Regions from separate parts of the Hymenobacter sp. J193 genome, predicted to be linked through region 1. Evidence: riboswitches for the same ligand, from Rfam matches in the RefSeq annotation. Region 1 holds a riboswitch; each other region holds the start of a gene.

What was found. Region 1 has a riboswitch for S-adenosylmethionine ahead of LRS06_RS02185 (PLP-dependent aspartate aminotransferase family protein). Riboswitches for the same ligand answer to the same signal wherever they lie in the genome.
Positions count from the first base shown of each region.
Region 2: another riboswitch for S-adenosylmethionine. It lies ahead of LRS06_RS12295 (O-acetylhomoserine aminocarboxypropyltransferase/cysteine synthase family protein); the one in region 1 lies ahead of LRS06_RS02185 (PLP-dependent aspartate aminotransferase family protein).
Region 3: another riboswitch for S-adenosylmethionine. It lies ahead of metH (methionine synthase); the one in region 1 lies ahead of LRS06_RS02185 (PLP-dependent aspartate aminotransferase family protein).
Region 4: another riboswitch for S-adenosylmethionine. It lies ahead of LRS06_RS18155 (phosphoadenylyl-sulfate reductase); the one in region 1 lies ahead of LRS06_RS02185 (PLP-dependent aspartate aminotransferase family protein).

Region 1 is NZ_JAJONE010000001.1:490,343-497,856, reverse strand. Features, by position in the region: gene LRS06_RS02195 (NCS1 family nucleobase:cation symporter-1) at 124-1,632, shown strand; gene LRS06_RS02190 (homoserine dehydrogenase) at 1,772-3,055, opposite strand; gene LRS06_RS02185 (PLP-dependent aspartate aminotransferase family protein) at 3,215-4,417, opposite strand; SAM riboswitch class I at 4,558-4,672, opposite strand; gene LRS06_RS02180 (leucine-rich repeat-containing protein kinase family protein) at 4,898-6,223, shown strand; gene LRS06_RS02175 (hypothetical protein) at 6,228-6,620, opposite strand; gene LRS06_RS02170 (hypothetical protein) at 6,820-6,945, shown strand; gene uvrA (excinuclease ABC subunit UvrA) at 7,064-7,514, shown strand, end outside.
Region 2 is NZ_JAJONE010000001.1:2,810,954-2,818,467, reverse strand. Features, by position in the region: gene LRS06_RS12310 (erythromycin esterase family protein) at 1-1,416, opposite strand, end outside; gene LRS06_RS12305 (hypothetical protein) at 1,609-2,025, opposite strand; gene LRS06_RS12300 (LysM peptidoglycan-binding domain-containing protein) at 2,256-2,546, shown strand; SAM riboswitch class I at 2,909-3,022, shown strand; gene LRS06_RS12295 (O-acetylhomoserine aminocarboxypropyltransferase/cysteine synthase family protein) at 3,402-4,784, shown strand; gene metX (homoserine O-acetyltransferase) at 5,012-6,046, shown strand; gene LRS06_RS12285 (hypothetical protein) at 6,131-7,000, shown strand; gene LRS06_RS12280 (LD-carboxypeptidase) at 7,060-7,514, shown strand, end outside.
Region 3 is NZ_JAJONE010000001.1:1,494,490-1,502,003, reverse strand. Features, by position in the region: gene LRS06_RS06485 (energy transducer TonB) at 1-372, opposite strand, end outside; gene LRS06_RS06480 (tetratricopeptide repeat protein) at 575-1,054, opposite strand; gene metF (methylenetetrahydrofolate reductase [NAD(P)H]) at 1,146-2,102, opposite strand; gene metH (methionine synthase) at 2,332-6,042, opposite strand; SAM riboswitch class I at 6,115-6,228, opposite strand; gene LRS06_RS06465 (hypothetical protein) at 6,327-6,452, opposite strand; gene LRS06_RS06460 (PA14 domain-containing protein) at 6,607-7,514, shown strand, end outside.
Region 4 is NZ_JAJONE010000001.1:4,150,823-4,158,336, reverse strand. Features, by position in the region: gene LRS06_RS18170 (LamG-like jellyroll fold domain-containing protein) at 1-1,737, shown strand, start outside; gene LRS06_RS18165 (hypothetical protein) at 1,762-3,162, shown strand; gene LRS06_RS18160 (lipopolysaccharide biosynthesis protein) at 3,277-4,761, shown strand; SAM riboswitch class I at 5,163-5,254, shown strand; gene LRS06_RS18155 (phosphoadenylyl-sulfate reductase) at 5,567-6,340, shown strand; gene cysD (sulfate adenylyltransferase subunit CysD) at 6,364-7,275, shown strand; gene LRS06_RS18145 (sulfate adenylyltransferase subunit 1) at 7,364-7,514, shown strand, end outside.

The sequences.
Region 1 (7,514 bases):
GGCGGCATTGCCCACTATACTATGTGGATGCCGCTGCATTTCTGGCAGCCCGCCAGCGGAAATGCTTGCGTAAGGTGCTTTCTCTGCTTTACTTACGAAGTGAACCTTCTAAGGCGCCGCCCTATGCAAGTACTTTCTACCCCGGTAAACGACCAGCCCAGCGCCGGCCTCACCAGTCCTGATCTGGCCCCCGTACCCGCCGCGGCCCGCACCTGGACCAGCGCCAACTACGCCGCCCTGTGGATCAGCATGAGCTTGTGCATTCCCACGTATATGCTGGCCAGCTCGCTGATTGAAGGCGGCATGAACTGGTGGCAGGCACTGCTGACTATTTTCCTGGGCAACACGGTGGTGCTGGTGCCCATGCTGCTCAACGGGCACGCCGGGGCTAAATACGGTATTCCGTTCCCGGTCTTTGCGCGCGCGTCGTTTGGGGTGCGTGGGGCCAACGTGCCCGCTCTCTTGCGTGCAATTATTGCCTGCGGCTGGTTTGGCATTCAGACGTGGATTGGCGGCTACGCCCTCTACCAGATGGCCGTGCTCTGGGTGCCGGGGCTGGCCACGCTGCCGGCCGTGTTTCCAGCTTCCTGGGGCCTGGCAACGGGACCGGCCATAACCTTTTTCCTGTTCTGGGTGCTGAACATGTACGTGGTGTACTTGGGCGTCGACAGCATCAAGAAGCTGCTGGTGTTCAAGGCGTTTTTCCTGCCGGTGGCGGCAACAGCTTTGCTGTGGTGGGCCATTTCGGCTGGCCACGGCTTGGGGCCGATTCTGGCGCAGCCGGCCAAATTTGCTTCTTCGGCCGAGTTCTGGGCGTTTTTCTTTCCCTCGCTCACGGGTATGGTAGGCTTCTGGGCCACGCTTTCCCTCAACATCCCCGATTTCACCCGCTACGCCATCAGTCAGCGGGCTCAGGTGCTGGGGCAGGCCCTGGGGTTGCCTTCGTCCATGACGCTGTTTTCCTTTGTGGGCGTGGTGGTTACGTCGGCCACGTTCGTGATTTACGGACAAACCATCTGGGACCCGGTGGTACTGGCTGGTAAGTTCGACAGCAAAGTGCTGGTGAGCGTGGCCATGCTGGCCGTAGCGCTTTCCACCCTGGCCACCAACATTGCCGCCAACATCGTTAGTCCAGCCAACGACTTCGCCAACTTCGCCCCCGAGAAAATATCCTTCACCACGGGCGGCTACATCACCGGCGTCATCGGCTTGCTGATCTTCCCCTGGAAGCTCATAGCCGACCCCTCCGGCTATATCTTCACCTGGCTGGTAGGCTACTCGGCGCTGCTGGGTCCCATCGGCGGCATCATGATAGCCGACTACTACCTGCTGCGCCATCAGCAACTCCACGTACCGGACTTATACCAGTACCAGGGCCGGTACACCTACCAAAACGGCATCAACTACGCCGGCATGCTGGCTTTGGGCATCGGCATTCTACCCAACATTCCCGGCTTTTTGCAAGCTGTGGGTGCCGTGCCAGCGGGGAGCGTGTGGCCCTGGCTGGCGGCCGTGTACAACTACGCCTGGTTTGTAGGCTTTCTGCTGGCCGGTGGCCTCTACGTGCTGCTGATGCGCCCCCAAACCCGCCTGTCCGTATCGCCCCCACTGGCTGCCGCAGAGGTAGCTTGAGCAGAAAAACAGACAGTCATTCCGAGCGCAGCCGAGGAATCTCGCGTGCTGATGTTGTGGTGCTAGATGATTACTACACTAGCGAGATTCCTCGGCTGCGCTCGGAATGACGGATGGGAGTAGCATGTAACTGCCGCTCCTACAGCGGGCTCACCGCTTCATCGGTTGCCCATGCGGCCTGCACGATGGTATTGGTTTCCGGCGCAGGAGCTGTTGTCACGGCCCGCAGCGGCGCGGGCAGCCGCACGATGCTGATGCCGGGTAGCCGCAGCCACGCAGCCTGCGCCAGTTGCTCCAGTCCAATGGTGCCGGTGAGGTAGTAGCCTAACTCCTGGGAGTGAAAATACTCGTGAACGGTGCTGAAGTCGGCGCGGTCGGGGGCGTGGTCGGCCCCGAAGGTTACCAGTATGTCAGCTTCAGCGGCGGCGGGAGTGAGGGACAGGGCGCTTTGCTGGTGCAGCTTCTTGTACTCGTAGCGGTAGCCGTAGGTAAGGGCCGACAGGTCGCTGAGTACGGCCGAGGCAGTCGGCACAGCGCCGGCGCCTTTGCCCAGGAAAAACTGTCGGTCGGCGAAGTTGCTCTGGGTAATGAGGCCGTTGTATTCGTCCTGCACGCGCGCCAGCTCGTGCTCGGGGCGCACCAGCGTGGGTAGCACAGCCGCCGCTACCCCCCCGTTGGGCAGGCGGCGGGCTTCGGCTACCAGCTTCAACACCAGGCCTTTTTCGCGGGCGTAGCTGCTGGCCAGCTCACTGATGCCGGTTATGCCCACGGCTAGAATGTCCTCGGGCCGGGCTACCAGCCCGAACGCGTGGGCCAGCAGCAGCACCAGCTTGTTGCGGGCGTCGAGGCCTTCTACGTCGAGGGCGGGGTTGCTTTCCGCGAAGCCCAGCTCCTGGGCCTTACGCAGCGCCGCCGAGAAAGTCAGCGCGTCGCGGTGCATGGCCGTGAGGATATAGTTGGTGGAGCCGTTGATGATGCCTTCCACCGCTTCCAGCAGGTCGGTATCGTAGTACTCCTCCAGGTTGCGGATGACGGGCAGGGATGCACAGGCAGCGGCCTCGTAGAGCAGGGGCGTGTTGGTTTCGCGCTGCAAATCAATCAGTTCCTGCAGGTGCTCGGCCAGCATTTTCTTGTTGGCCGTTACCACGGCTTTGCCCCGGCGCAGCGCCCCCATCACGATGCGGTAGGCCTCGTCGGCGTCGTCAATCAGCTCCACAATGACGTTAAGCGTGGGGTCGTCCAGCACTTCGTCGCGGTCGAAGGTGAATAGCTCGGCGGGCAGGTTGCGGGCTTTGGTGCGGTCCTTCACCCCGATGCGGCCGATGCGGGCCCGCAGGCCGGGCGTGCGTTCCAGCACAGTGTGCAGGCCTTGGCCCACCACGCCGAATCCGAATAAGCCGATGCGGATGTCGTTACGATTCATAGTACTTGTGCAAATCAAAAGGGCGTCACACTACTGTTAACCATCATGCTGAGCGCAGATGAAGCATCTCTACCTCTGGCTAACCAATTGACATTGCAACGAAGCGGTAGAGATGCTTCGGCTGCGCTCAGCATGATGGTTTACTATCTTTTTCAGCCCCTACGCCAGCTGGGCTTCGGCTTCGCGTACGGCTTCTTTCAGGGCTACTTTGCCTTCGCTCAGGCGGTCGAGTGCCTGGGCCAGGTCGGCAATCAGGTCTTCGGCATCTTCCAGGCCCACGCTCAGGCGAATCAGGCTGTCGGCCACACCGGCGGCCTGGCGCTGGGCCACGGGCGTGGATTTGTGCGTCATGGTGGCGGGGTGGCAGAGCAGGCTCTTGGCGCCGCCCAGGCTTTCGGCCAGGTGGAAGTACTTGGTGCTGGTGACTACCTGCGTGGCGGCTTCCTGGGTGTCTTCTTCGAGCACGAGGGCAATAATGCCGCCGAAACCGCCGGGCTGCTGCTTTTTGGCTACCGCGTGGTTGGGGTGCTCTTCCAGGCCCGGGTAGTACACGGCGCGCACTTCGGGGCGCGTTTGGAGGAATTGGGCCACTTTCAGGGCCGTGCTACAGTGCCGCTCAATGCGCAGAGGCAGCGTTTCCAGCCCCCGAATCACGAGGAAGGAATCGAACGGCCCGAGGATACCGCCCGAAGCGTTCTGGATGAATTTTAGCTGCAGCCCCAGCTCCTCGGTGGCCGCTACCACGACGCCGGCAATGAGGTCGGAGTGGCCGCCCAAGTACTTGGTGGCGCTGTGCACCACGATATCGGCCCCCAACTTGATGGGCTGCTGGAGCACGGGCGAGGCGAAGGTGTTGTCCACGCACAGCCAGGCGCCGTGGGCATGGGCTATGTCGGCAATGGCGGCAATGTCCGACACTTTCAGGGTAGGGTTGGAGGGCGACTCCAGCCACACCAGCTTGGTTTTTGCGGTAATGGCGGCAGCTACCTTGGCCGGATCAGTGGTGTCGCAGTACACGATATCGATGCCGAAGCGGCGGTACACGTGCTCGAACAGGCGGAAAGCCCCGCCGTACAGGTCGTCGATGGCCACGATCTGGTCGCCAGCCGAGAGCAGCTTCACCACCGCATCGATGGCGGCCAGACCCGAGGCGAAGGCGTAGCCGGAGTGGCCGTATTCGAGGGTGGCCAGGATGTTTTCGAGGGCGCGGCGGGTAGGGTTGCCGGTGCGGGCGTAGTCGTAGCCCTTGTTTACCCCGGGGGCCTCCTGTACGAAGGTCGAGGTCTGGTAAATCGGAACGGAGATGGCGCCGGTGAGCTCATCTACGGGAATGGACTGGAGGAGGCGAGTGGCAGATTGCATGGGTTTGGCCGTTTTGTGGTTAGACGAAAACGCACCTTGTTGCCCAGACACTTATGCAAGATTTCTTACCGAAAGAGCATAAAAAAAGCCCTCCCGACAAGTCAGAAGAGCAAGACCGCTGCAGACGGTAGGCATCTTTTAACTTATCTTCTTCCGCGCCGACCGAAGCCGACTCAGAACAGGATTTAGCACCTGGTATTTCTACTGGTTGCTAAGGCATCACAGGGCCTGTCCCTCCGCCTTTCTTGATAAGTGCTCCGTGGCATGGAGCGCAGGGCAAATGTACAACCAGAATTTATTCGTGCAAATAATTTTGAAAATATTTTGGAGCAGGTGGTAAGGTCATGCAGAGCGCAGCGAAGTATCTCACGTGCAATGGTAATTTGATTACTGATGCAACGTCAGCATGCGAGATGTTTCGCTCTGCTTAACGGCTGATAACCGCAAAGGCAACGGCCGCAAACCACGACCTTTGCCCGTATGCACACGTTGGAGCAATTGCGCCGCGGCGACTTGGTCGGCGCTACCCGCCTTGATCTATCGGAAAGCCTCATGGAGTTTCCCCGCGAAATATTCGAGCTGGCCGATACGCTGGAAATCCTCAACCTCTCCGGCAACGCGCTGGCGGAGCTGCCCGCCGACTTGAGCCGCCTGCGCCGGCTGCGTATCCTTTTCTGCTCCGACAACCAGTTTACCGAGGTGCCCGAGGCACTAGGGAAGTGTTCAGAGCTGCAGATGGTGGGGTTCAAAGCCAACCAGATCCGTACGCTGCCGGCCACCGCGTTGCCACCCAGGTTGCGCTGGCTTATCCTGACCGACAACCAACTCACCGCGCTACCGCCCGAAATCGGCCGGTGCCACGAGCTCCAGAAGCTGATGCTGGCCGGCAACCAGCTTACCCATCTGCCGCCCGAAATGGCGGCCTGCATCGCCTTGGAGCTGCTGCGCATCTCGGCCAACCACCTTGGGGAGCTGCCGACGTGGCTGCTCAGCTTGCCTCGCCTGAGCTGGCTGGCGTTTGCCGGCAACCCACTCAGTGAGTACATCGAAGCCGCCGCGCTGGCCGCGCATCCCATACCAGAAATCAGTTGGGAGAAACTGGCTATCCAGCAACAGCTGGGTGAGGGCGCTTCGGGGGTGATTTACCGGGCGGAGTGGCAGGATCCTGCAGCCCACGAACCGGTTGCCGTGAAGCTGTTCAAGGGCGCCGTGACCAGTGACGGGCTGCCGCATAGCGAAATGGTAGCCTGCATCAGTGCCGGGCGCCACCCCGGCCTGATTCCGGTGCTGGGCAAGCTCAGCCGCCACCCGGCCGCCGCTGAAGGGCTGGTGCTGGAGCTGCTGGACCCAGCTTACCGCGTGCTGGCCGGCCCGCCCAGCTTTTCCACCTGTACCCGCGACGTATATGCTCCCGGAAGTTTATTCAGCCTGGAGCAGGTGCTGCGCATAGCGCACGATGTAGCTTCGGCGGCGCGACACCTGCACGCTCAGGGCCTGCTGCACGGCGACCTGTACGCTCACAACACGCTGGTGAATGCAGCCGGCAAGGCACTGCTGAGCGACTTTGGGGCAGCCAGCTTTTTCGATAAACAGGATAATGCCCGGGCTGAGGCGTTGCAGCAGCTGGAGGTACGGGCCTTTGGCTGCCTGCTGGAAGAGCTGCTGACGCGTTGCCAAAGTGAGCCTGCCGACGCCGCTACGGCGGAAAGCCTATGGGCCTTGCAGCGCCTTTGCGCCCAGCCAATGGTAGCAGCGCGGCCCTTGTTTATCGAAATAGTACAACTGATAACCGGCCTGCAAGGGTAGTGCGTCAGCTTTGGCGGGCCAGCCACGCGTAGCCCGAGGCCAGGTCATCGAACAATACCACCATGGGCCGCGTGACGAAGAGCATAGCCGTTTCCATGGACTTGCGGGCAGGCCAGTGTGGCGGGCAGATCCAGGCCACGAAGCGCACCCCCTGGTCGGCCAGGGTGGCATAGTAGTGGCTGCCCACCCAGCGCGCTCCTCTGTCCCACTCGCTCGTTACCTGGCTGTTGTCGTTGAGCATTTTGGTACACGCACAGCTTTGCAGATGCTGCAGCACTAGCTCGCCGCCCTTTTTGGAAGACACTGCATCGTGGTGGCCTTTCCATTCTACGTAAAGCCACTGGTTGTCTTCGTCGAAGGCAATAGATAGCGAAGAAGTTTCATGAAAATACTGCATCGTGGAAAGAGCAGCGCCAGGGGTAGGGGAGCGGTGCCAGTCAGGAAGATACGGGTTGGTTATGGTTATTGTACTATATAGAGCACACATATCTGTGTGACAGCAAGCCGGGCCCGGGAAACGTTTCGTCCTGTCTGCTACGTAAAACCAGGTAACGCTCTGTTCTGCATTTTCACTTCCACTTATCCGCTGTTTTCCCATGCGAATGCCCGGTATGAACCGCCGCCCGCGCCCCGATTACAATGACCGCTACACCAAGTGGGGCTGGTACACCATGGCGCTGATTGCCGCGGTCTGGGTGATATACGAGCTGTTCTATAAGTAACCCGCAAGCTGCCTGCGGCCGGAGCCAGGCTACTGCCCGTACCTCATTTAGTTACAACGGCTTGCTTTGGTAGCGGCCAAAAAGCGGCCAAAACCAGCCAGTTGCCGTATTTCGCCCCATGACGCCTTCCTCTGCTTCTTCCAACCTTTCCGGTTTCGTGCGCGTGCGCGGCGCCCGGGAGCACAACCTCAAGAACATCGACGTTGACATTCCCCGTGATGCCCTGGTGGTGTTTACCGGCGTGTCGGGCTCGGGCAAGTCGAGCCTGGCGTTCGGCACGCTCTACGCCGAGGCCCAGCGCCGCTACCTCGAGTCGGTGTCGCCCTACGCGCGGCGGCTGTTTCACCAGATGGCCGTACCCGAAGTCGACGCCATCGACGGCCTGCCCCCGGCCGTGGCCCTGCAGCAGCAGCGTGGCACGCCCACTGCCCGCTCGTCGGTGGGCTCCGTAACCACGCTGTCCAACCTGGTGCGGATGCTGTATTCCCGGGCCGGCGACTACCCGGCTGGGCAAGGCATCGTGTACGCCGAAGGCTTTTCGCCCAACACCCCCGAGGGCGCCTGCCCCA
Region 2 (7,514 bases), 2.3 Mb from region 1:
TTTGCGGTCGAGCACGGTGCCACTAAGCGTCAGGGCGGCGCCAACCCTTCCCGTAGGCCTGAACGCGGGGTTCAGCCGGCCGGGAGCAGCGGGGGCTTGGGCAGGTTGTTCCAGGGCTTCGGTTGGAGAAGCCGCTACCGGAGCAACAGCCCCATACGGCGGATTCACCGATTTCAGGTATAGAAACCCATCCACAACTTCGCTCCACGGGCCGGTTTGGGGCTTGTATTCGAAAGCGTACGTAGTCAGGTTTTTGCGGAGGGCATCGTGCTTTAGACTCACAAAAGCATACTCCTGACCTTGCGCCAGCAGCTCGGCTTCCAGCGTGCCATCGGCCGGCACTGGCACCGTCTGATAGCCGCCCATGCCCGCAAAGCCGTGGGTGCCGCTGCCGGCCAGCGTACCCAGCACATAAACCGCGTCTTCCCCCAAAGCCGCTTTCACAGCCCGGCCCATCGGCTTGTAGGTTCTGATTTCGTCATCATTCAGCACTTCCACTTTGTTGGCCAAATGCGGCAGCGCGCCCCAGCAAACCACTTTTTCCTGCGGGTGCTGGCGCAGATACCACAGCAGGTTGGCGGCCATCTGCGCGTCGCGGGGGTTGCTGTCGGTGGCCCGGAACTCGGTCGAGTCCTTTACGCCCGGGTCGTTGGTGGCGTAGTCGTGGGCCGCGGCTTGCAGGCTGCGTAGGTTCTGAAGCCAGAAATCCGCCCGTTTCCGCCGCTTGGCATCGGGGCCGGCAGCCACTTTCTCCAGCAGCCTGCGCGCCTTGCCTAGCTGCAGATCGAAGAGTTGAATCTGATGAGAAGGAGGAAACAGGAAATGCTCCCCCATCATGCTGAAACACTCGTCGAGGTAGTCGTAGGCAATACCGTCGGCCCCTTTTTCGGGCTTGAGCAGTGTTTCCAGCTCTTCCAGCAGTTCCTCCTGGTAGGCTCCGCTCAGCTGGTAGTCGAACCCGGTTACTTTCAGCTTGCCCGGCCCCAGCAGCAGAAGCACCTCCCGGAACTCGCGGGTGCTGGTCCACACGCCAAACACGCTGTTGTCGATGGCCTCGGCGGCCGGAGTGCCCGCCTGCATGGCGCGCTGGGCTTTGTCTAGCTCATAAAAGCCGCTTTCGAAAGCTACAGTAGTGAAACCCATACGCTCCTGCAAAAACCGCAACAACCGGATTTTGGCCTCGAACACGTTGCCTTCACCGTGGGTGGGCTCGCCCAGCATCACCACCCGGGCACCGCCTATTTCCTGGCGCAGAAATTCCAGGTCGGAGAAATCCGTATCGGCAGAGTTGATACTGCGGATAGCATGAACCGGCAACGTAGCGGTTGGGGCGGCAGATTGCGCCAGGCAAAACGTGCTGGCCGTAATCCACCCCAAAAAGGCCAGCATCCAGCGGCACGTAAATGTATTCAGCATATAAAGCGTAATGAATGAAGCACTCGTACTGCAAGCTACTGATGGCAGGTCACCGACCTTAGTATCCCGAGCTGATTTCGGCGAAAAAGGCTGCATTCCTTTGGAAGCAAACATCAAAAAAGCCCTTCTGCGCGGGGCAAAAGGGCTTCTTCGAGTTTTTCAGACTGCTTTTTTCGAACCTGGCAGCGAAGGTTATTCTTTTTCGAGACGGATTTCGGATCCATCTGTACCCTTAAACGTCAGTTTATCGTCCGTCATGGTTACTACGTCAACGGTCATAGACTGGCTGGCGCCATCCGGCATGAACGTGAGTTTGTTAGCCGTTTGGTCGAAGGTGTATTTACCAGCCATATTTCGGGTAGGGCTTGCCAAGCTAAACTGGCCATTGGCGTAAAACGTGTAACGTTCGTCTTCCTGGGCGTCGGTCTGGGCCACTTTATCGCCGGTGGAACTAAGCTCTTTATCGGTTTTCCAGACTTTGCTGTCGGTACCGTAGAGCATGTTTACGCCTTCAACTTTGCCTTCTTTGCTGCCGCAGGACGAGGCGAACAATGCGACCAGCACCAGCAGAGTGGCCAGGTAGCGAAATGGGTTGGTTTGATTTTTCATCGGAAAGAATAGGGAGTTGGTGAACGGAGAGAGTTCAGGGAGAGAAGGCAGCCAGCGCTATATAGTCGAGCCGCCAACTATGCGCCTCTTACGGCGGGCTGGTAAAAGATGTTCCCTTATGCTACCAACAAAAACCTATTGGGCAGGGCGGCGTATGAAAGCTCAACCCTACGGGCATCTGCCTGATAGTCGGCTACTTCTCCCTACACCTTTTAACGATTCGTACTGCCATGGGACTTTTTGATTTTCTTTCCGACAAAGGCGAAAAAAAGCCTGTTGCCCCCGCCGCCAACCCTGTTCCTGCTGCCAATACCGACTTCTTCGGTAATACCAACCAGGCTGCCACCACTGCTGGTGACTCCTATACTGTAGTAAGTGGCGACTCCCTTTCCAAGATTGCCAAGCACCACTACGGTGACGCTGCCAAGTGGCATCAGATCTACGACGCCAACAAAGCCACTATTGGCGCTAACCCCGACCATATTGAAGTAGGCCAGGTACTGACGCTGCCCAAGCTCTAGACAGCCCTGTTTCTCGATAATATCCTAAAAAAGCCACTCGTCCAAGGGTGGCTTTTTTGTTGTCGAATCAGCTTTCTGACTCCCGACTTATGATACTTTAGCGGTGAAAGAAGCTGAAAAAATATTCCTGGCCAACGGCTTACTTCATAAAAACCGATAGTTATTCCGCCTGCGTTTTTCGTCTCATTTTGCTTATAAACAGTAGGTTAATCAACATTTATACCTACTAATATGACCTACTAACATGGGCAGACAAACTCTGTAAAATATTTTCAATAGCTATTGCATATATCAAAATCATGGCTATACCTTTGCAACACCAACCCGGTACTCCCCCGCTCGCGGCGGGGTAGTTTTCATAGGATTTATACAGAAGCGGCGAGAGAACAGGCTCCGTGACCCGCTGGCAACCTTCGACCGCGCGAAAGGTGCCAATTCCTGCCCGACCAGCCTTCCGGCGGCGGGGCATATAACCTTCGAGTACCATGGAAAACTCCTTCGCTTTCGCCTCTACTAACCCTACCGCTCCGGCCGCATCTTTGCTCGCCGTTCAGCCGTGGGGTTTCCGCGTGGCTGCTCTTAGCCCGGTTGCGGAGCGAATGCGAATGCGCCCCTGTTGCGGCGCGTGTTGTTGCTGTTGCTAGCCATTTCGGCTCCAGCCTCCCTTTCCCCGCCTGCCCAGCTTTGTCCGGTGTTGCCGCTTTTCAACGCACCGGGCGGTATCGGCTAACCTGACCCGCTCATTTTCGGCGGCTTTTCGGGCCCGATACGGGCTCGGCTACGCTTCTTCGTAGCCGGTTTTCCTTTCCATTCGCCTTCGGTTTCTCTTCCAACTTCCTTTCCATCAGCCCCATTATGTCTACTCAGAACCTGCGCTTCGAAACCCTCCAACTCCACGCCGGCCAGCAGCCCGACCCCACTACCGGTGCCCGCGCCGTACCGCTGTACCAGACTACCAGCTACGTGTTCAAGAACGCGGAGCACGGCGCCAACCTGTTTGCCCTCAAGGAGTTCGGCAACATCTACACCCGCCTGATGAACCCTACCACCGACGTGTTCGAGCAGCGTGTGGCGGCGCTGGAAGGCGGGGTGGCAGCGCTGGCTGTTTCCTCGGGGCAGGCGGCTCAGTTCATTGCCCTCAACAACATTCTGCAGGCTGGCGACAACTTCGTTTCGACCTCGTTTCTGTACGGCGGCACCTACAACCAATTCAAAGTGGCCTTCAAGCGCCTGGGTATAGAGGTGCGCTTCGCCGACGGCGACAAGGCCGAAAGCTTTGAGGCCCTGATTGACGAAAACACCAAGGCCCTCTACCTCGAAACCATCGGTAACCCCGGCTTCAACGTGCCTGATTTCGAGGCTATTGCTGCCATTGCTGAGAAGCACGACCTGCCGCTTATCGTGGACAACACCTTCGGGGCGGGTGGCTACCTGTTCCGGCCCCTGGAGCACGGCGCCCACATCGTGGTGGAGTCGGCTACGAAGTGGATTGGCGGCCACGGCACCTCCATTGGCGGGGTGATTGTGGACGGCGGCAAGTATGATTTCGGCAACGGCAAGTACCCGCAGTTTACCGAGCCCTCGGAGGGCTACCATGGGCTGGTGTTCAACGACGTATTCGGCAAAAATGGGCCGTTTGGCAACATTGCCTTCATCATTCGGGCCCGGGTGGAAGGCCTGCGCGACTTCGGTCCTTCGCAGAGCCCGTTCAACTCCTGGCAGCTGCTGATCGGCCTGGAAACCCTGAGTTTGCGCGTGGAGCGCACCGTAGAAAACGCGCTGAAGCTGGCGGAGTGGCTGGAGCAGCACCCGCAGGTGGAGGCCGTGAACTACCCCGGCCTTAAGAGCAGCCCTTACCACGCGCTGGCCCAGAAATACCTCACGCGGGGCTTTGGCGGCGTGCTCACGTTCGCCATCAAAGGCTCCAAGGATACGGCCACGCAGTTTATCGACAACCTGAAGCTGGTAAGCCACCTGGCCAACGTGGGCGACGCTAAAACGCTCATCATCCAGCCCTCGGCCACCACGCACCAGCAGCTTTCCGAAGAGGAGCAGCAGGCCGCCGGCGTTACGCCCACACTGCTGCGTATTTCGGTGGGCATCGAGCATTTTGAGGACATCCGCGCCGATCTGCAGCAGGCCTTCGACGCGGTGCAGAACGCCGCCCCCATCGAAACCCAGGACGGCGACCTGCTGCCTGAGCCCGAAATCGAACACGCCGCTCCACTGGAAGTCTGATAACCGGAGAGGGGTTGAGAGCCCGGCCGTCCTGAGAGAGCGGCCGGGCGTCAACTTCCAGTGTACGCCGCAGGCAGATGACCGGAAGGCCCCGTGCCGCCCGGCTCATCTTGCCCTGGTCTGGGGCTGGATCAACTGTACGGCACCGAGTTTGGTGGATGGCCTTTTACCGCTTTGGTGCCTGCTGATTCAGCCCCTTCCCGGGGCTTTTTGTTTTTGACGCATCTATGACCGCTGAACCGCACTTATACCGCTTACCTGCTGCCCTTCCGCTGGAAAACGGGGCCGTACTACCGCACGCGCAGCTAGCCTACCACACCTACGGCACCCTCAATGCGGCCCGCGACAACGTGGTGTGGGTGTGCCACGCCCTCACGGCCAACTCCGATGTGCTGGCCTGGTGGCCCGGCCTGTTTGGCACGGGCTGCTACTTCAATCCCGAGGAGCATTTTATTGTGTGTGCCAATATCCTGGGTTCCTGCTACGGCTCTACCGGCCCGCTCAGCCCCCACCCTGACACGGAAACCCCGTGGTTTCAGGCGTTTCCGCTCCTCACCATCCGCGACCTGGTGGCGGCCCACGAGCAGCTACGCCGGCACCTGGGCATCGAGCGGATCCATACGCTGATCGGGGGCTCGATGGGCGGGCAGCAGGCGCTGGAATGGGCCGTACAGCAGCCCACGCTGTTCGAAAACCTGGTAGTGCTGGCCACCAACGCCCGGCACTCGCCCTGGGGTATTGCCTTCAATGAAGCGCAGCGTCTGGCCATCTTTGCCGACGATACCTACTACGCGGCCACGCCCGATGGCGGCGCGGCTGGTATGCGGGCAGCCCGGGCTACGGCCCTGCTCAGCTACCGCAGCTACGGCGCCTACCAGCAAACCCAGGCTGAGCCCACCGACGACCAGTTAACCGATTTCCGGGCCAGCGCCTACCAGCAATACCAGGGCGACAAGCTGGTGGCTCGCTTTAACGCGTACACGTACGTGGCTTTGTCGCGCACGATGGACACGCACCACCTGGGGCGAGGGCGCGGCGGCGAGCTGGCCCCGGTGCTGGCCGGCATTCAGGCCCGCACGCTGGTTGTCAGCATCAGCTCGGATGTGCTGTTTCCGCCCGCCGAGCAGCGGCTTTTGGCCCGGCACATTCCCGGCGCTATGTACGCCGAAATGGAGTCCGGCTTCGGACACGACGGCTTTCTGATTGAAACCGCCCAAATCACGCACTTCCTGGAGCGCTTCTTTGCTCGGGCATTCGTGTAGTACAGATAGGCACGTACCATAGGAGAATTTGGCGGGGCGGACGTGTATCTTTAGCTGCTCTACTTCCCAGCCCGCTGCCCGCCCATGTTCCTGCCTCTGCTTATTCCGCTATTGGGTCTGCTAACCAGCTGGCCATCCGCCACGCCCAAACCCGACAAGACCGTAAAAACCGACTTTCAGCAGATGGTAGCTGCCGAAGTAACGTTTGCCGCTTATGGCAGTCAGCACAGCGTACAGGATGCGTTTGGGAGGTTTCTCAGCCGGGCGTGGATGTTCAGTGAAGGACGATTTCAGACGGGAGCGGCCTTGTATGCCAACCAACCCGAGAAGCCCGGACGCCTGCTGTGGCGGCCCGTACACGCCGGTATTGCGGCCTCCGGCGACCTGGGTTTTACTACTGGCCCCTGGGAGTTCCACCCCGTTTCAACCGATGATAAACCGGTTGATTTCGGTGATTTTTTCACCCTCTGGCAGAAGAATTCGGCTGGCGCCTGGGAAGCCATATATGATGGCGGCGTGTCGCACGCGGCCTACGTCAAGCCAACTAAGGCCGTCTGGCCCACGAAATACCCTACTAAGCTGCCTGCCTCCGTCGATACGGCCCGCTTTCACCAGACGCTCCTGGCTGCCGAATCCGCTTTTGCCCAGCGTAGCCGCCTGAGTTTGCGCCAGGCCTACAAGCCAGTGCTGGGCGCTACGGAAGATCTGCGGTTATTGCGCGAAGGGCAGCTGCCTTATATCGGCAATGGGGCCCGGGCACTAATAGAAACCTCACCCCGCCCGGTTCAATTCTCGCTTCTGCGCTCTGGTATATCAGCGGCCGGCGACCTGGGCTACACCCTCGGGTACCAGGAAACCACACCGAAGCGCGGCTTCTACCTGCACGTCTGGCGCCGCACCGACGCCAGATGGCTGCTCATCGTGGAAGTACTGAGCCCTAACCCGGCAGGCTAATGGGAGCGAAGAGTTAGCTCTTTATTATCCCGCTTCCTCATTCCGCGTAGCTTTGCGCTATGCCTACCATCAGCCCCGCTCCGCTTCGTTCCGGCGACCAGGTTGCCATTGTTTGTACTGCCCGTAAGGCCTCGCACGAGGAGTTGGCTGCTGCCGTGGCTACCCTGGAAAGCTGGGGGCTGCGCGTGGTACTGGGCGAATCCACCAACGTGGCGCACCACCAGTTTGGGGGCGACGATGAAGTACGCCGCCGCGACCTGCAGGAGCAGCTCGACAACCCCGCCATCCGGGCCATACTGGTAGCACGCGGGGGGTACGGCACTCCCCGCATTATCGACCAGATTGACTTTTCGCGCTTTGGGCAAGACCCCAAGTGGGTGGCAGGCTTCTCCGATGTAACCACTCTCCACTGCCACCTGCTGCGGCTGGGCTACCAGAGCATTCACGGGGTAATGCCCATCTTCTTTCATCAAGAAGGCAGCACTGAGTCGGTGGACAGCCTGCGCCGGACGCT
Region 3 (7,514 bases), 1.0 Mb from region 1:
CTTGCCCTGAATTTTCTTAGCCTGGGCTTCCCCAGGGTAGTTCAGGCGGGTCATGAAGGTGCCCAGCAGGGCGTCGCCACCCAGAAACAGCGGGGGCTGATCGACGCGGCCACTGGTCCAAGAGTCGCCTTCCTTGATGCGGTAGACGCGGTCTTCGATGGGCCGGAAGTAGATCAGCTGGTTTTTCGAGTGGTCGTACTTCTGAGCTATTACCTGCGTACCGTCGCGGGTATAGGCGTAGTACTCCCACACGCCTACTTTATTGCCTTTTTCCAGGGTACCGCTTTCAAACTCGGTTTTGCGCGTGCGCTGGGCCAAAGCCCCGGAAACACATAGTAGTAGTAGTAAGGTAAAAAGTAGAGCTTGCTTCATGGGAATTATGCGTGCGAGGTGGGAAATTTTTTGTAGGATCAGTGCAATTTGTAAACGGCAGCTTCCCCTTCCCTTACCAGGTAGCAAGTATTGTTCCAACCGTCTGAGCCAGACTATTGGAACACCATGCGGCAAGGGGTGGGGCACCTACCGTCCGGGAAATTTACAAAACTTCCGCCTGACTAGGAATAATCTTACGCAGCTAATTTTCAAGCTCATCTGTTTTATCCCTCAGATCATATATCTGACCCTGCAGGCCCGGCCAGTTGGGGCAGAGGCGCGCTACGCGCTCCAGCGACGCCAGGGCCCCTGACCAGTGTTCCAGCATAAGCAGTATCTGGGCCTTGCCCATCAGTGCCCCAAAGTGGCAGGGCTCCAGGCGAAGGGTTCTGGCAATATCCTGCAACGCCGCTCGGTATTCGCCTCGCATGTAGTACGCGGTAGCGCGTTTGTTCCAGCCTTCCGCGTACTGCGGGGCGGCCTCGATAAGCGCAGAAAAATCCTGGATTGCCTGCGTGTAGTCGTCGGCGGCCAGGGCACGCATACCAGCTTCCAACTGCTTGTCCTGCGAGGGGTTGCCGGTGCGCAGCCATAGCAGCCAGATGCCTTCCTGCAGGGCCTCTATTTCCGGCGGTGTAGCAGCCCGGCGCAGGCGAACAAACAACTCGTTGAGGGCGTCCAAGGCGTGAAATGGTGAGATGGTGAAATAGTGCGTTTTACGTTCCTACTGCGCCATTTGTGCTGGTAGAGCGTAAAACGCACCATTTCACCGATTAAAACAGGGCCGCTGCTACCCGGCGGGTGCTTTCCGACTTGCCCATGCTGTAGTAGTGCAGTACCGGCACGCCGTGGGCCATCAGCTCCCGGCTTTGGTTGATGCACCACTCAATGCCAATTTCGCGGGCGGCCGCGTTGTCGGGGGCCAGGTGCACGGCATCGGCCAGCGCCTCCGGAATGTTCAGGAAGAAAGCCCGCGGCAGCATCGTAAGCTGGCTTTTGGTGGTCAGGGGCTTGAGGCCGGGGATGATGGGAACGGTGATGCCCGCCTCGCGGCAGCGCTTTTCGAAGTTGAAAAACTGCTCGTTGTCGAAAAACATCTGCGTTACAATGTAGTCGGCCCCGCGGTCTACCTTGTGCTTGAGGTAGCGCAGGTCGGCCCCGTAGTTCGGCGACTCAAAGTGCTTTTCCGGGTAGCCGGCCGTGCCGATGCAGAAGTCGGTGGCCCACACGTCATCCTGCTTTTCATCCAGGTATGCTCCTTTGTTCAGGTCCGAAACCTGCCCGATCAGGTCACAGGCGTACGCGTGGCCGTCGGGGTTAGGTATAAAGCTGCCTTCCGACTTGATAGGGTCCCCACGCAAAGCCAGCACATTGTCGATGCCCAGAAAGTGCAGGTCGATAAGGGCATTTTCGGTTTCTTCCTTCGAGAAGCCCCCGCAGATCAGGTGAGGCACGGTATCTACATCGAAGCGGTTTTTGATGGCCGCGCAGATGCCAACCGTGCCAGGCCGCTTGCGCACCGTTTTCTTTTCCAGCAGGCCATTCGGGTGCTGGCGGTACACGTATTCCTCGCGGTGGTAAGTCACGTCGATAAACGGCGGTTTGAACTCCATCAGGGGCTCAATATTGGAGAACAGGTTCTGGATGTTCTCGCCTTTTTTTGGAGGCAGCACCTCGAAGGAAAACAGCGTTTTACCGTTGGCGCGGGTCAGGTGTTCGGTTACTTTCATGTAAAAGGAAGCAGAACGAAAACTCCCCTCCTCAGACGAGGAGGGGATGTTTCAGCAACGCTGAAACTGGGGTGGTTGACGTCATTGCTGACGTTGTTTAAGCTGGTAAAAAGAAGGATATAGTTTGACTGAGAAGAAGGAAACCCAACAGTGCGGGCGTCATCAACCACCCCGGCATTGGCTAAAGCCAATGCATCCCCTCCTCGTCTGAGGAGGGGAGTTTTTGTTCTTACAACGCCGTCACGGGCACACTAACCGGGTCGTAGTTCAGGTTGGGGGCCAGCCAGCGCTCCAGCTCTGCCAGCAGCATGTTCTTGCGTTCAGCAATGTCCGCTACCTGATCCTTGCCGATGCGGCCAAGGCCGAAGTAGCGGGACTCCGGGTGAGCGTAGTAGAGGCCGCTGACCGAAGAGGCGGGGTACATAGCCAGGTTTTCGGTGAGGCGGATGCCGGTTTTGTTTTCCGCGTCGAGCAGCTCAAACAGGGTGATTTTCTCGGTATGGTCAGGGCAGCCGGGGTACCCAGGCGCCGGGCGCACGCCTTTATATTTCTCCTGAATGAGGTCCTCGTTCGAGAGGTTTTCGGCCGGGTCGTAGCCCCAAAATTCCTCGCGTACGCGCTGGTGCAGGCGCTCGGCAAAGGCTTCGGCGAGGCGGTCGGCCAGGGCTTTCACCATGATGCTGGAGTAGTCGTCGTGCTCCTTTTCGTACTTATCCAGCAGCTTCTCAATACCGATACCCGCCGTCACGGCAAACCCGCCGATGTAGTCCTCGCGGCCGGTTTCTAGCGGGGCCACAAAGTCAGAGAAGGCCAGGTTGGGCACACCGGACGCTTTTTCGCTCTGCTGACGCAGGGTGAAAAACTCCGCCTGAATTTCTTCGCGGCGGTCATTCTGGAAAATCTGAATCGTGTCGTGGCCTACGGTGTTGGCGGGCCAGAAACCGATAACGGCCCGGGCGGTGAGCAGCTTCTCGTCGATAATTTGCTTGAGCAGCTTCTGCGCGTCTGTGAAGAGCTGGGTGGCAGCCTCGCCCACGTTCTCATCGGTGAGGATGCGGGGGTAGCGGCCTTTCAGCTCCCAGGTCTGGAAGAACGGCGTCCAGTCGATGTACTCCACCAGCTCGGCCAAATCGTAGTCTTCCAGCGCCTTGGTGCCCAGGAAAGTCGGCTTCACAATAGGGGTAGTTTCCCAGTCGGCCTTGAAGCCATTCTCGCGGGCGGCTTCAATGGTCAGGTAGCTTTTCTCGCGCTGGCGGCCGGCATAGTCCTCGCGGAGCTGGCGGTACTCCTCACGCACGGTGCGGGCGTATTCCACATCAGCCGAGCCGAGTAGGGCCGCTGCCACCCCCACCGAGCGGGAGGCGTCATTCACGTGCACTACTGGGCCGGAGTAGTTGGGCGCAATTTTCACGGCAGCGTGCAGGCGGGAGGTAGTAGCGCCCCCAATGAGCAGCGGGGTGTTGAGGCCACGCTTTTCCATTTCCTGCGCCACGTACACCATTTCATCCAGCGAGGGTGTGATTAGGCCGCTCAGCCCGATGACGTCCACCTGCTGCTTCTGGGCTTCGTCGAGAATGCGCTCCAGCGGCACCATCACGCCCAGGTCCACGATGTCGAAGTTGTTGCAGGCCAGTACCACGCCCACGATGTTCTTGCCTATGTCGTGCACGTCACCTTTCACCGTGGCCAGCAGAATTTTGCCGGCGGTCTGCCGGTCGCCGCTTTGCTTGTCGGCCAGCAGATAGGGCTCCAGGTAGGCTACGGCCTTCTTCATCACCCGCGCCGACTTCACCACCTGGGGCAGGAACATTTTGCCCGCGCCAAACAGGTCGCCCACTACGTTCATGCCGGCCATCAGCGGACCTTCAATCACTTCGAGCGGCCTGCCCACCTGCTGGCGCACTTCCTCGGTATCCTGGTCGATGAACTCCGTGATACCTTTCACGAGGGCGTGTTGCAGGCGCTCTTTTACTGGCAAGCTGCGCCAGGCATCGGCTACTACCTCCACCTTGTCCTTCTGTTTCACCGTGTCGGCAAAGTCTACGAGGCGCTCGGTGGCGTCGGGGCGGCGGTTCAGCAGCACGTCTTCCACCAGTTCCAGCAGGTCCTTGGGCACTTCGTCGTACACGGCCAGTTGGCTGGGGTTCACGATGCCCATGTCGAGGCCCGCCTGGATAGCGTGGTAGAGGAAGGAGGAGTGCATGGCCTCGCGCACTACATCATTGCCGCGGTATGAGAAGCTGATGTTGCTGACGCCGCCGCTGGTGAGGGCACCGGGCAGGTTTTGTTTGATCCAGCGGACGGCCTCGATGAAGTCCAGCGCGTAGTTGCGGTGCTCCTCCATGCCGGTGCCCACCGTCAGGATGTTGGGGTCGAAGATGATGTCTTCGGCCGGGAAACCCACTTCGTTCACCAGGATGTCGTAGCTGCGCTGGCAGATTTCGATGCGCTTCTCATAGTTGTCGGCCTGGCCGTTCTCATCGAAGGCCATGACCACCACGGCGGCGCCGTACTGGCGCACGGTGCGGGCGCGCTCCTTGAAGGTTTCTTCGCCTTCCTTAAGGGAAATGGAGTTGACGATGCTCTTGCCCTGCACGCATTTCAGGCCGGCTTCCAGCACGCTCCACTTCGAGGAATCAATCATAATCGGTACCCGCGAAATATCGGGCTCCGAGGCAATGAGGTTCAGGAACGTGGTCATGGCCTGCTCCGAGTCGAGCATGCCTTCGTCCATGTTCACATCAATGACCTGGGCACCCCCTTCCACCTGGTCGCGGGCTACTTGCAGGGCAGCTTCGTAGTTGCCGGTCCGGATAAGGCGGGCAAAAGCGCGGGAGCCGGTTACGTTGCACCGCTCACCCACGTTCACGAACAGGCTTTCAGGGTAGATACCGAAGGGCTCCAAGCCACTCAGGCGGGTAGCTTTCGGTAGCTCCGGCAGCTTACGCGGCTCGTACTTCCCGGCCAGGCGGGCCAGCTCGCCAATGTGCTGGGGCGTGGTGCCACAACAGCCGCCTACCACCGTCACGAGGCCTTCCTTAAGGTAATTTTCTACTACCCCCGCAAATTCCTGCGCCGACTCATCGTAGCCACCAAAGGCATTCGGCAAGCCGGCGTTGGGGTAAGCGGAAATGTGCACATCCGCAATGCGGCTCAGCTCCTTGATATACACCTGCAGCTGATCGGCCCCGAGGGCACAGTTCAGGCCCACGCTTAGCAGCGGCAGGTGGCGAATCGAGTTCCAGAAGGCCTCCACCGTCTGCCCCGAAAGGGTGCGGCCGGAGGCGTCGGTAATCGTGCCCGAAATCATGACGGGCACCACGCGGCCGCCTTCATCGAAGAACTTCTGCACGGCATACAGGGCCGCTTTGGCATTGAGCGTATCGAAGATGGTTTCGATGAGCAGGGCGTCGGAGCCGCCGTCGATGAGGCCGCGCACCTGCTCGTGGTAGGCGGTGGCCAGCTCATCAAAGGTCACGGCCCGGAAGCCGGGGCGGTTCACGTCGGGGGAGAGCGAGGCGGTACGGTTGGTGGGCCCAATAGCGCCGGCCACGAAGCGGGGCTTGTCGGGGTTCCGGGCCGTAAACTCGTCGGCTACTTCCCTGGCAATGCGCGCCGACTCGTAGTTGAGCTCATACACGATATGCTCCAGCCCATAATCGGCCTGCGCAATGGTGGTGCCACTGAACGTGTTGGTTTCCACCATATCGGCCCCGGCTGCGAAGTAATCGGCATGGATGCCTTTGATGATGTCGGGGCGGGTTAGGCTGAGCAGGTCGTTGTTGCCGCGCAGGGGCTTCGGGTGGTCGGCAAAGCGGGTGCCGCGGAAGTCGTCCTCGGTCAGCGTATGGCGCTGAATCATGGTACCCATGGCGCCGTCCAGAATCAGGACGCGCTTGGCAAGAATATCGTGGAGCGGGGAGGCGGTGACGGTCGGCATATCGGCTCTTCTCAGAAAATCGGCAGCAAAAAGTGCCTATCCAGAAAGAGCCGCGTGGGGGCGCGAGTCCTGTACTTATCTTCTTCCAGCGCACCTAAATGCCCTGAAACGGGAGTTAGCACCTTGTTTTATTTCAGGTTGCTAAGACGTCGTCGGGCCCAATCCCTCGGTCTTTCTGGATAAGTAACAGAGGCGAAGATACGGCGGAACGAACTAAAAACAACAACCCCGGCCAGTGAGAAGGCCGGGGTTGTTTAAAGCAGAGAAGCTGCGTCTGACAAGAGCTAGTCTTTTTTGATGCAGTTTGGGACAGTTTTGCCGTCTTTCTGCTTGGTGCCAGCCTGCTCGTAGCCTTTCCAGCACGGATCCGTTTTTTTAGCCGAAGTAGAAGGAGTTTTCTTGGTAGCCATAGCTGCGGTGCGCGGAGTTGAATGAAAATTACCGCACACTCTACTTTACGACCAGGCAACGGTATTGGTTTGTCGGGCGGTCTATACGAACTACAACCGTAGGAGCGTTTCTTTGCCTGGGGCTGCCAACGTCACTATCTTATTCTTTCTTCCGATGAAGCACTTATTCACCTGGCTGATATTGTTGTTGAGCGCCGCGCCGCTACTGGCGCAAACATCCGCGCTACCCGTGGGCACGGGGCTGAAAGGCACGTATTACCGAGGGATGAACTTCGAGGAAAAAGTCTTTACCCGTACCGACCGTCAGATTGATTTCGACTGGGAACACATCCCGCCCAGGCCGGATATGCCCACGGAGGAGTTTTCGGTGCGGTGGCAGGGCTGGCTGCTGGCACCGGTCACGGGAGAGTATGAGTTTTCAACGGTGATGGACGACGGTTTCCGGTTCTGGCTGGGCGGGAAGCGGCTAATTGATGCCTGGCGCGACCAGGACCACCTCAATGCCACCGTGCGCATTAGGCTTCAGGCCGGCCGGTACTATCCGGTGCGCATCGAGTACTTTCAGAACGGAATAGAGAGTCGGGCGCTGCTGCAATGGCGGCGTACGGAGGAGCTGGGCGGCTTCGAAACAGTGAGCAGCAAGGTGCTGTTTACGGCTCTGCCCGGCTCAGCCCGCCCTATTCCGGTAGCGCAGCCCCGGCCGGTGCCCGTGGTAGCTGCCGCTCCTAAGCCAACGCCCGCGCCCGTGGCGGCCCCAACGACGCCCCGCCGCCGGCCCACGCCCGCTGCCCGGCCGGCCACCCGCCCCGCCGTAGCTGCCGTGCCCGCCGCCCGGCCAGCTCAGGCGGTTGTTTCGGCACCAACAGTGGCTCCGGCCGCAACGCCCGACTCATTGCCCAGCCTTGCCAATCTGGCGAAGGGCGCTGTGGTGGAGCTGAAAAACCTGTATTTCGAACAGGGCCGCGCCCGGTTGCTGCCCACCTCACAGCCCGAGCTGAACCGACTGGTGCGGCTGCTCCGGACGGAAGCAGCGGCCCGCTTCGAAATAGCCGGCCACACCGA
Region 4 (7,514 bases), 3.7 Mb from region 1:
GCTATCAGCGCCACCCGCACGGTGGCAAGCCCTACGCTGCAGCTGACGGGCCCGGCTCTGCTATGCCCTGGTAGCAGCGTACAGCTACAGGCCCAGGCCACCCCGGCTACCGCCACGTATAAATGGAATACCGGCGCTACTACCGCTACGCTGTCGGCCACGCAGGCGGGCACCTATACGGTAGTAGCCACTTTTCCCAACGGCTGCCAGCTTACGTCCTCTACCACGCTGACGACGCCTACCGTACAGCTCAGCGGTGAGTCGCGGCTTTGCGCTAATGGCTCCGTGACGCTGCAGGCCGCCGCTACGCCTGCTGCCGGGGCTACATTTCTTTGGAGTACCGGCGCCACTACGGCGGCTGTTCAGGTAACGCAGGCGGGCACTTACAGCGTCAGCACCCGATTTCCTAACGGCTGCACCATCACTCGTCAACAGACCGTCGTACGTCCTGCCCTGAAACTTAGCGCCGACACGCTGCTCTGTCCTAACGGCAGTCTGAGACTAGATATTCAATCTATTACGGCGGGTGCATCCGGGGTAAAGTGGAGCACCGGGGCCACCACTCAGGCCATTGACATTACCAAGCCCGGCACGTACACCGCCGTGGCTACGTATCCCGGCGGCTGCCGGGTAGAAGCTCGCCGCACGGTAATACAGCCGCGCCTCACGCTTTCGGCGGATACCCTACTCTGCGCCGGGGCTCCTATCCGGCTCACGGCTACTGCCAGCCTGCCCGGAGCTACGTACCGCTGGAGCACGGGGGCTACCACCGCCAGCATTGCGCCTACCCAGGCCGGTTTGTATAGCGTAACGATTTCGTACCCCGGAGGCTGCACGCTGCTGGCCCAGCGTACCGTAGTGCAACCGGCAGTAGCTATCAGTGGAGCGGCTCAAGTTTGCCAGGGAGGCTCAGTGCCCCTGCAGGCTACGGCGGGCGTGGGCGTAACCTACCGCTGGAATACGGGCGCTACCACCGCCGCAATTTCGGCGAACAAACCCGGCGTATATACCGTGACGGCTACGTACCCGGGCGGCTGCACGGTATCAACCGAACATACTGTGCAGCTTTTCCGGCCCGAAATACAAATTGCGGGCGACTCTCTGCTTTGCCCGGGCAGTTCGGTGGCGCTGACAGCCCAGAGCGCCGGGGCTACGGCCTACCGCTGGAGCACGGGTACAACCAAAGCGGAGCTGTCGGTAGCAGCAGCCGGCACGTACACGGTGACGGCTACGTACCCCTCGGGCTGTACTGCCAGCCGGCGCGTAACGGTTCGAAGCGGAATTGCGGTTCCTCGTTTCAGCTTGGGAGCCGATACCACCATCTGCGAAGGCACCCCACTTACTCTGCGTGCAGTAGCTGGGGGTAGCTACACTTACCGCTGGCAAGACGGCTCCAGCACCTCAACGCTGGTCGCGCAGCAGCCGGGACTCTATACCGCTCAGGTCAGCAATGCCTGCAACACGCAAACGGCCAGCCGCAATGTGCAGATGGAACTGTGTGTACCCAACATCATTACGCCGAACGGGGACCGAATCAACGACACGTTCCGACTGTTGGCGGCGGCAACCGGCAATTGGTCGGTGGTTATCTTCAACCGCTGGGGCAAACAGGTATATTCTGCGGCGCGCTATGCCAATGATTGGGGGCTAAACGCGGCCCCGGGCGCGTATTATTTCGTGCTTCAGCGCACCGACAACCCTACCACATACAAGGGCTGGCTGGAAGTAGTACGGTAAAGAGGCCGGCCCTATCTTGCCGGTATGTCGCTGCCTCCTATCCAAGCACTTCCTGTCTCCGCCGAAACCCGGCTGTCTTATGTGCTCCGGCATTTTCGACTGGCATATGAAAGTGTTCATTTACCATCCATTGGCTATTATCCGGTAGGGCCGGAAGACGCTCAGATAGTTATTGGTAGTGGAGAAGATGAGTTTTTCGCTCTACAACGACCATATCCACATTCATTTGAAATAAACTGGCGGCAGTGGCGGGGAAAAAGTATTCCTTTTTTCTTTGACAGCGACGCCGGAGAACCACTAATAGAACTGCTGCCAGAAGGAAAATCCTTTATCTGTCCGGACATTATTTCGGCGGCGTTTTACCTGCTCAGCGGCTGGCAGGAGTATTTTTCCGAGGAGCGCGACCAGCACGGACGCTTTCCCTACTCGGCCAGCGTACAGAGCCGCTACGGTTTCGTGACCGTGCCTGTCGTCAATTACTACTTCGATATTCTGAAAACGGCCGTGGAGCACGTAACCGGGCAACCGCTGCGCCCGCGCCGCTGGGCAAACGGCGCGAGTTGGGCCGCCTTTATCACCCACGACATCGACAACCTGTACAGCGCCTGGAAAGCTCCGGCCAACGCTGCCCTGCGCCAGGGCAAGCTGCTTAGCTTCGGCCGGCAGCTCTGGCAGCACTTCACCAAGCCCGATGCCTGGGACAACCTGGCGCAGGTACAGCAAACCGTGGCTTCGTACGGGGCAAAGAGCACGTTCTTCTTTCTGCCTGAGCACCGAAAAGCCGCCAATGGCACGCCCAATGCGGATTATAAAATCAACCATTCGAAGCTTATAAACCAGATTCGTCAATTGTTTGAAGATGGCTCTGAAATAGCAGTTCACGGCAGTTTAAGCGCAGGTGGGGATGATTACAATTTAGTAATCGAAACCGCCACAGTCCGGAAAATAGCCGGCTTGCCACTTGATTCGGGCACTTATTTCGGCAACCGATTCCACTATCTGAGGTGGGAGCCGCGCTTTACTCCAATTCTAGTTGAGGAACTCACGTCGGTTTACGACTCCACGTTAGGCTTTGCTGAGCATTTCGGCTTCCGCAACTCTTACTGTCTGCCTTTTTACCCGTTCAACTTTCAGACCGGCGAAGCCCATGACTTCCTCGAAATTCCGCTGAACGTGATGGACGCTACGCTCTACCACCCGCGCTACCTGCAGCTGGAACCAGCGGAAATCCTGCCGGCCCTCACGCCCATGTTCCAGGAAATCGAGCGGTTTGGGGGCGTGTGCACGGTGCTCTGGCACAACGAGAACTTCGACCCGGCCAACCACCACAACGGCCCCCGCGAGTTCCACACCATCATGGAGTACCTTCGCGGCCGCCACGTGACCTTCGTCAACGGCTCGGATATTTGCGCACAGCGGTCCTAGAACTGTCATTCCGACGCAGGAGGAATCTGGGTTCAGCGTTAAAAGACAAACCCGGATTCCTCCTGCGTCGGAATGACATAAGGGGTAATTCACTAAATCACTAAATCACCGCGCTTGGGCATCGTTCAGCGGCAGGGGCTGCGCAACACCATTATTTCTTACCTGGGGCTGGCGCTGGGGTTTCTGAATACGGCCTTCATTGTGCCGCGCTTTCTGGCCGCCAACCAGCTGGGCCTGACCAGCACGCTGCTGGCCATTGCCACCATTTATGCGCAGCTGTCGGCACTGGGGTTTGCTAGTGTGGGCATCCGGTTTTTCCCGTATTTCCGCAACCGGGAAACCGGGCACCAGGGGTTTCTGCCGCTGCTGCTAGGCGTGCCTTTACTGGGCTTTGCGCTGGTGACGGTGCTGTACCTGAGCGGGAGGCCGCTGGTGCTCAGCTTCTATGAGCAGGACCGCGCCCTCATTGGCTCCTACTACGGCTGGGCGGCGGGGCTGGCGCTGTTCGTGATGCTGTACTCCCTGCAGGACGCTTACCTGAAAGGGCTGTACCACACGGCTTTTTCGTCGTTTGTGCAGGAAATTCTGCTACGGGTGCTACAGGCCGGGGCGGCTGTGCTCTACGGGCTGGGCTACCTGTCGTTTCACGGCTACGTGCTGGCGTACATCGGCTGCATGAGCGGTATTGCCCTGCTGCTTACGGGTTACCTGGCTTACATCGGCGAGCTGCACGTGCGCCCGCAGGCGGCGGCCCTGCGCGTGCAGCCGTTGCGGGGTATTCTGAGCTTCGGGGCGTTTGCGCTGCTGGCCAATATTTCGGGCACCATCATCATGAACATCGACACGCTCATGGTGGGCTCCCAGTTGAACCTGGCCGCAGCGGGCGTGTACAGCATTGCATTTTTCATCAGCACGGCCCTCACGCTGCCGGCCCGCTCGCTCAACAAAATTGCCTTCCCGCTACTGGCCGACTACTGGAAGGAAAACGCCCTGCCGCGTATGGCCGCCTTCTATCGCGACACCACCCGCCTGAATGCCGTGCTGGGCTGCTACTTGGCTCTGGGCATCGCGCTGAACCTGGATTTCATCTACGGCCTGATGCGCAACCCCGCGCTTGAAGCTGGCACTACGGCCGTGCTGGTACTGCTCTTGGCCCGCCTCTTCGACGGTATCACGGGCCTCAACGGGCTCATCCTCGTCACCTCCCCGCGCTACCGCTACGATCTGCTGTTCAACGTGTCGTTGGCGTTGGTAACCATTACCCTCAATGCCCTGCTGATTCCGCGCCTGGGGCTGACGGGGGCAGCGGTGGCATTTCTGCTGGCCATTGTGAGCATCAACCTGGCCCGCACCTGGTTTGTATGGCACAGCTACCGCATGCAGCCCTTCACCGGCCGCATCCCGCTTATTCTGCTGAGTGCGGTAGTAGCCGGCGGAGCCGCCTGGCTGGTTCCCTCCTTCAATTCGCCACTGGTAGCCATGCTCGTACGCTCGGCGGTACTGACGGTAGTGTATGCCACGCTGGTTCTACTCACCAAGTCTGCCCCAGAGGCCAAGGCTTTGATGCAAAAATTTCGGCACCGAAACCCGCTGACCTGATTGTACTCTCACCGGTTGGCCTAGGCCCACAGTAAGGGGCCGTTAAGCCGGGCACCGGGCAGCCAAGTCAAGTTGATGACGCCTGTTGGAAATCATTATGTCATAACTTAAAAACGAGTAAAGAAAGGTTTTTCAGGCTGGCATCAATGCCCTATTTGGCCGCTGTACCAGGCAAAGGGACAGTCATAGAAATTGTATTCTCACTGCATTGCCCAGCTGTCAACCAGTAACCAAAATCACTATTTCACTAGTAGGCATACAGCAACCACCCGAGTTAGATATTTCCACTAAATCAGCGGCTAATTTCACTGGCTGGCGGTTACCCATGAAAAAGAAAATTTGGAAGTATAAAATTTCGACCCTTCCTTTGCCCTACCAATTCTTTACCCCCCAAAGGATTGTTTTTATACAGAGGCGTGGAGAGACAGGCTCTATGAAACGCCGGCAACCAGCGGAATTTCCGAAACGGTGCCAAGTCCTGACCATATAAAAACAACAAACCGTGAACCACTTGTCCAACCTCGTCCCTGCCTCCGCCACTTCCATTGCTGTACAGCATGGGTGTTGTGCTACGATGGGCATGGCGTGTTGTTGCTAGTTCACACCCCTACTTTTCCTGGTTTGTGCGCTGATTTCAGCCCCCGGCAGCTCCGCTATGCTTAGCGGCCGCCTGGCTTAGCACAGGCCGCTTTTTGTTCTGCCGCAGCGCCCCGACCAGCCCACGTCAGGCCAGCTTCCGCGCAGGATGATTCTCCGCCGAACTGCTGCCTTTCTCCGGCCGGTTCTCCTTCTCCCTGCTTGTCGTATGCCCGCAGCCCTGGCCGCGCCGGTTGGTCCACCCCTGGACGACCTGCGCCATCAGCTCACGCCAGCCACCGCCCTGGAGCGGTTGCGCCTCGTGGCTTCTCTGTACCCCAACTCGGCGGTTTTCTCGACCTCCTTTGGCCTGGAAGACCAGATTATCAGTCACTTGATTTTTGAGTTCGACTTGCCCATTCGGGTATTCACGCTCGATACGGGCCGCAACTTCCAGGAAACCTACGCCACCTGGAACAAGACTTTGCTGCGCTACCAGAAGCCGATTGAGGTGTATGCGCCCCGGCAGGAAAGCCTGCAGGCGCTGCTCCTCGAAAAAGGCCCCAACTCCTTCTATGAGAGCGTGGAAAACCGCAAGGAGTGCTGCCACATCCGCAAAGTAGAACCCCTGAACCGCGCCCTGGCCGGGCAACAGGCCTGGGTAACGGGCATCCGGGCCGAACAGTCGCAGAACCGCCAGACGATGGAGCCGGTGGAGTGGGACGCGCCGCACAACCTCATCAAAGTTCACCCGCTGTTCGACTGGACCTGGGAAGAGGCGGTGGCCTTCACCCAGGAGCACGGAATTCCGGTGAATACACTACATAAGCAGGGCTTTGTGAGTATTGGGTGCGCGCCCTGCACCCGCGCCATCAAGCCGGGCGAAGACTTCCGCGCCGGTCGCTGGTGGTGGGAAGACCTTTCGGCCAAAGAATGCGGTCTGCACGCCACCGCCCACCACAATGGTCCCGACCCGGTGGTGGAGCCGGTGCCCGCCAACTAAGTATCAAGCAAGACCAGTTTCTTATGAGTACCCCTTCCTTCGATTACCTCGACCGGCTGGAAGCCGAAGCCATCCACATCCTGCGGGAAGTAGCCGGCCAGTTTGAGCGTCCTGCCCTGCTGTTTTCGGGTGGCAAAGACTCCATTGTGCTTACGCGCCTGGCCGAAAAAGCCTTCCGCCCCGGCCGCTTCCCGTTTCCGCTGGTGCACGTGGATACCGGGCATAACTTCCCCGAGGTGCTGGCCTACCGCGATACGCTGGCCGAGCAGCTGGGCGAAAAGCTGATTGTGCGCAGTGTGGAGGACACCATCCGGCGCCAGCGCCTGCGTGAGCCGATGGGCAAGTACCCCAGCCGCAACCCGCTGCAAACCTACACGCTGCTGGAAACCATTGAGGAGTTTGAGTTTGATGCTTGCATCGGCGGGGCCCGGCGCGACGAGGAAAAGGCCCGCGCCAAGGAACGCATCTTCTCGGTGCGCGACGAGTTTGGCCAGTGGGACCCCAAGCGCCAGCGCCCCGAGCTGTGGAACATCTATAACGGCCGCATCCAGAAGGGCGAAAACGTGCGCGTATTCCCCATTTCCAACTGGACGGAGCTGGACGTGTGGCGCTACATCCAGCGCGAGAACATCACCCTGCCCGACATCTACTTCGGCCACGAGCGTACCTGCGTGGTGCTGCCCTCGGGCCAGCTGCTGGGCCTCACCGAGCACATCCGCCTCGACAAGGACGACGAAATCGTGACGCGGCAGGTGCGTTTCCGCACCGTGGGCGACTCTACCTGCACGGCCGCCGTGGAAAGCGACGCCGCCACGGTGGAAGACATCATCCAGGATCTGCTGCTGGCCAAAGTAAGCGAGCGGGGTGCTACCCGTCTCGACGACAACATCTCCGAAGCCGGCATGGAAGACCGCAAGCGCAACGGGTATTTCTAAGTGGTGAAGTTGTGAAAGGTGAAGTTGTGAATTCTGCACCTCACCTGAACGACCATTCACAATTTCACAAACTCACAAGTTCACCTTTATGGACCTTCTTCGATTTATCACTTGCGGCAGCGTAGACGACGGCAAAAGCACCCTGATCGGGCGGCTGCTATACGACTCCGAATCCGTGTCGCTGGATGTGCTGGCGGCCCTGGAAAAGCGGCAGGCCTCGGGCGGCGTGGTAGACCTCG